DNA from 2 places in the Fusibacter sp. A1 genome. Region 2 is predicted to be linked to the other one. Evidence: riboswitches for the same ligand, from Rfam matches in the RefSeq annotation. Region 2 holds a riboswitch; the other holds the start of a gene.
What was found. Region 2 has a riboswitch for lysine ahead of DWB64_RS11065 (Na+/H+ antiporter NhaC family protein). Riboswitches for the same ligand answer to the same signal wherever they lie in the genome.

Region 1 (2,390 bases), on a different contig from region 2:
GTGTGCTGCGAAGATGTCAAATAGTTTGGATGCGACTCCGGTCTGGCTGACCATGCCAACACCGACAACGGATAATTTGACGACGTTATCGTCAAAGTTGAATGTCGCGCCGTCGTTGTCCATAAGGCTTTGCCTTAAGATCTGCGAGACGATTTCAGCGTCGTCCTTCAAAGTGGTGAAGGATAAGGTGACAAAGCCGTCGTATGGAGCCGTTTGAGAAATCATATCGACTAGAACGTTCTCCTGAGCAAGTGACGCGAAAAGTCTGGCGATGCGCTTATAGTCATACGGCATGCGCGTGACTGTTGCCATCAAGCAATTGTCTGTAACTGTCAGTCCTGTGACTGCCTTTTGTTCCATAGTCTCATCCAGCTCCTTTACTAGTGTTCCCGGGATATCCATTGTGTTTAATCCGATGATCAGCGGTACATTGTATTTATGTCCTACCTCAATCGCTCGTGTCTCCATGATGCCGGCGCCGGTGCTGGCCATTTCAAGCATTTCGTCATAACTGACCACATCTAATTTTTTAGCAGCTGGGTAAAGGCGTGGATCGATACTGTAGACCCCATCCACATCGGTGTAGATCTCACAGGTCCCTCCTAAAGCCGCCGACAGGGAAACCGCAGTGGTATCTGATCCACCTCGTCCGAGTGTTGTGATGTCGCCGAGGTCTGTCACACCTTGAAAACCTGCGACCACCACGATTGAACCTTTGTCCAGGTGTGCCTGGATTCGGTCGGATTCAATATTTTGAATTCTTGCTTTAGAGTGGATTGCGTCGGTTTTTATGCCAGCCTGCGCACCTGTCAGACACACCGCATCGATTCCTTGCGCCTTGAGGGCCATGGACAAGAGCGCGATTGAAACTTGTTCACCTGTTGCAAGAAGCATGTCCATGTCTCTTTTGTCGGGTTTTGCAGTCAGAGAACCTGCAAGCGATACGAGATGATCGGTTGATTTTCCCATAGCAGAAACTACGATTACCAGTTGCTGACCTGATCGATGCCTTAGCATCAGTTTTTTTGCGATAGTTTGCATTTTTAGTGTGGTGGCTACAGAGGTGCCACCGAATTTCAGTACGTGCAAGTTAGTATGCATGTTGCCTCCTTTGTCAATTGAGCAACAAAAAACACAGGCAAAGTGAGCCTGCGTTTACGCGTATCCCTTTGCCCAATGCGAGCGAGCGCGCCATCCTTAGTGCGGGCACACTAAGGTAGACAGTGATATACTTGTTCAGTATACCCCCAATGAATTTCATTTCGGCGGTTTCCCCTTTCTGCTTTCGCATACTCATGTCAACCGCAGCCTCTCGATTCGCATTTTGTATTCGATTGTTCTTGATAGTGTAACACATAAGTTTTACTTCGGTCAAAACGTTTTTTTGATATATTTTGAACCTTATGCCTTTTCATGTTAAACTGAAGGAAGGGTATTGCACTCTAACGAAGATTAGGAGTAACGGAGTATGGGCAAAACGACTACAGTCACGTATTATGAAAGAATCAAGTGTTTCTCTTACTATAGAAACGGGAAGCAGATTCCTGTTAAGGACGGAATCGAACTCATTATGATCGGGTTTACCGACGTAGGTATAAAATGCATCAGTGAAGACACGTTTCAGATCGGCGATGTCGCGATACTGAATATTCATATCGACAAATTTCCATATGAAAAACTAATGTGCAACTGCATGACCGTAGAAACCTATGGAGAGATGAAGGAAATCGTAATGGAAATCATGGGCATGCCGAATTCCTTAAGCGATAAGATCAGAGAATTTGCATCAAACAGCAAGGATGACAGGTTGAACTTGAACGAGAGTGAAAAAAAGACATTGAGAAAGGTCTTTAAACATCTGATGGATTGAAGGTGACCGACATGCTTAAAAATATTAAATACTTCAAGTATCTATTCAAGTATCTTAAAGATAGTGATTATCCTATTTTAGAAAAAATCTACATCGCAGCAGGAGTCTTTTACATCGTGTTTCCATATGATGTGCTGCCGGAACCGATTTTTCCATTTGGCGTGCTGGACGACTCAGTCATATTCATTACGTTAATTTATTATTTAGGTAAGTTGCTTAACACTTACTACCTTGATAAAATTAAGACTCAAGAGGCGTTTGATGTTGAAAATGCCATTAAAGCGGATTATGAAGAAGTGAAACCAGGAGGAGAGCATGAGACAGGACATAAAAGAGATACTGATTGGTGAGGATGAACTTAAGAAGATATGTGCACGTATCGGCGAGGATATCACTAGAGACTACTGGGATAAGGATTTAATGGTCATCGGTATTTTAAAGGGCGCCAATGTATTTATGAGTGACCTTATCAGACAAATCGATCATCCTCTTGATGTGGATTTCATGGCTGTTTCAAGCT
Region 2 (2,390 bases):
AGAAACGCCGGTACAGACTTACCAATGGTATTTACCATGAATGTAGCCGTGCCAAGTTCGCTATTGATGCTTCCAAGAGACCAAGCAAGAGCAAGAATCATTGCTGGTACAGTCATCGATTTGACACCTTCGACAAATGCTTCAGCGACGCCTTTGATATCCAAGGTCTTTTGAATGACAGACATAAGTGCTGCAACGATGATACCCGCGAAGGATGCCCACAGAAGCACTACGCTTGCATCAGCACTTGAGAAGGCTTCTCTAATGGTGCTACCTGAAAACCCACCGCCATTGTAGATTAAACCGATAAAGGTGACAAGTACAACAGATGCAATCGGTACGATGGCGTTGTACCAATGCGTTGATTCTATAATCTTTTCACTAGAAGAATGATCGTAGGTCTGGACTTTTGCATTAAACTCCGCTTTTCGCATAGGACCGTAATCCTTGCCGGTAAAAATGATAATCAAGACAAAAATTAATGCGAGGACGCTGTAGAATCTAAATGGAATAGACTGTAGAAAAATACTGTACGAACTTAGGTTTAAACCAAGGTCGTTTAAACCGGTTTGAATTAAACCGATTTCCATGCCTATCCATGTGGATACCAAAGCCATGGATGAGATTGGCGCTGCCGTAGAATCGACAATATACGCCAACTTCTCTCTAGAGATCCCTTGTCTATCTGTAATCGGTCTCATGGTGTTACCGACAATCAGGGAGTTCGCATAATCGTCAAAGAAGATCAGCATACCTAACAACCATGTGGAGAACAAGGTAGACTTGGTGTTTTTTGACTTTTTGATAATAAGAGAAGCGATGCCTTTAGTACCGCCATTTTTATCGATGATGCCGATCAGCCCTCCGATTGTCAGGCAGAATACAAGAATGGACATGTTCCACTGATCAGTCAAGGCACCGATCAGATGGGTATTGAGGGTATCCATAAAACCATGGATGGGATTGCCTGTAATGATGCATGCACCGACAAAGACTGCGATAAATAGCGATAGCAGGACTTCCTGCGTTAATAGTGCCAAAAGAATGGCAAGTAGTGGGGGAATAATTGAGATCCAACCGAATTCCATAATAAAACTCCTTTAAGTTTTCAACAGTTATAGATTTTTGAACGCAAAAAAACACCTGACGAGTAGAGTCAGGTGTCAACATTCAAAAAAACACTTCACATCACCAGTCATCTTATCCCAAATTGGAGATAGCTCAACGTTAAACAAGTGGCTGCTTGCTTAACGACAGTCCTGCACCTATTCGATACAGACCCAGCTGCAATCCTTGGAAGATTGCGCTTCGGCGATGGTTCCTTTCTTTATTCATCACAGGCTTCCGGCCTAAAAATAAATACTCATAAACATCGCGCCTCTACCTCATCGGTTAAGCTGATGAGGCAATGCATATTTAGTTAATGAAAAAACTATAGCACTGAGAAAAAGAGAAGTCAACACTTTATTCTCGACGAAATCAGTAAGTTTTGTTAAGTTTGATGCTGTTAATATGTGTTTATATGTAGTAAAAAACTGATAGATTGACAATGAATTATTTTGAATGTATAGTTTGAATAGGTATTCAAAACGGAGGCTTTTATGGCAAACAGCAGATTTATAAAATTAGACAAAGAAAAAAAAGATAATATTCTATATACGGCTTTGACTGAATTCGCTTCTAAGGGGTTTACAGGATCATCTATCAATCAAATCAGTAAGCAAGCTGGACTTAGTGCAGGGCATCTGTACTATTACTTTGAAAATAAAGAGGATTTATATTTGACGGTTGTAGATTTTGTGTTTGACGAGCTAATTCATAAGGAAGATGAAGAACCGATCAATTTTTGGATGAGAGTGGAGCAGTTGGTTCGTAGTCGAGTGATGTTATCTAGAAAAAACAAGGAGATCGGTAGATTTCTCAATCGTTTTTTTGATTACGCTGTGAGCCATGACGGAAGTGATGTGGAGCTGCTTACGATGGATAAGGTGCAAAACGAATTCAGAAGAATTTTTGAACTAGGAATTCAGAGTGGTGAGATTCGGTGTGATTTGCCTCAAGATTACCTTTTTCAAGTTCATTTAGGATTAGTGTTGACCACAAACCGCTGGATTTTGACGCATATCGACAAGTTGGATGATGCAGCAATGGATAAGTTCATTAGTGATGCCGTGGGGCTGATTCGGTTGACCATGGGTTCTGTAGAGGAGAAATCATGAAAAAGATAGTGATTGTTTCAGGGAGTGGCAGAAAAAAAGGTAATACGATGAAAATCGTATCTGCTATACAAGAAAAACTAGGTAGTAAAGAGTTTGAATTTGATACCATATTCCTTTATGACCATACTATCCATGGTTGCATCGGATGCAAAGCATGTACTTTGAAACACG

Region 1: another riboswitch for lysine. It lies ahead of DWB64_RS03275 (aspartate kinase); the one in region 2 lies ahead of DWB64_RS11065 (Na+/H+ antiporter NhaC family protein).

What each region holds. Positions count from the first base shown of each region.
Region 1 is NZ_QQWI01000002.1:267,543-269,932, forward strand. It holds gene DWB64_RS03275 (aspartate kinase) at 1-1,101, opposite strand, end outside; lysine riboswitch at 1,177-1,322, opposite strand; gene DWB64_RS03280 (hypothetical protein) at 1,469-1,870, shown strand; gene DWB64_RS03285 (YkvA family protein) at 1,882-2,220, shown strand; gene hpt (hypoxanthine phosphoribosyltransferase) at 2,186-2,390, shown strand, end outside.
Region 2 is NZ_QQWI01000007.1:10,831-13,220, reverse strand. It holds gene DWB64_RS11065 (Na+/H+ antiporter NhaC family protein) at 1-1,088, opposite strand, end outside; lysine riboswitch at 1,210-1,391, opposite strand; gene DWB64_RS11060 (TetR/AcrR family transcriptional regulator) at 1,602-2,219, shown strand; gene DWB64_RS11055 (flavodoxin family protein) at 2,216-2,390, shown strand, end outside.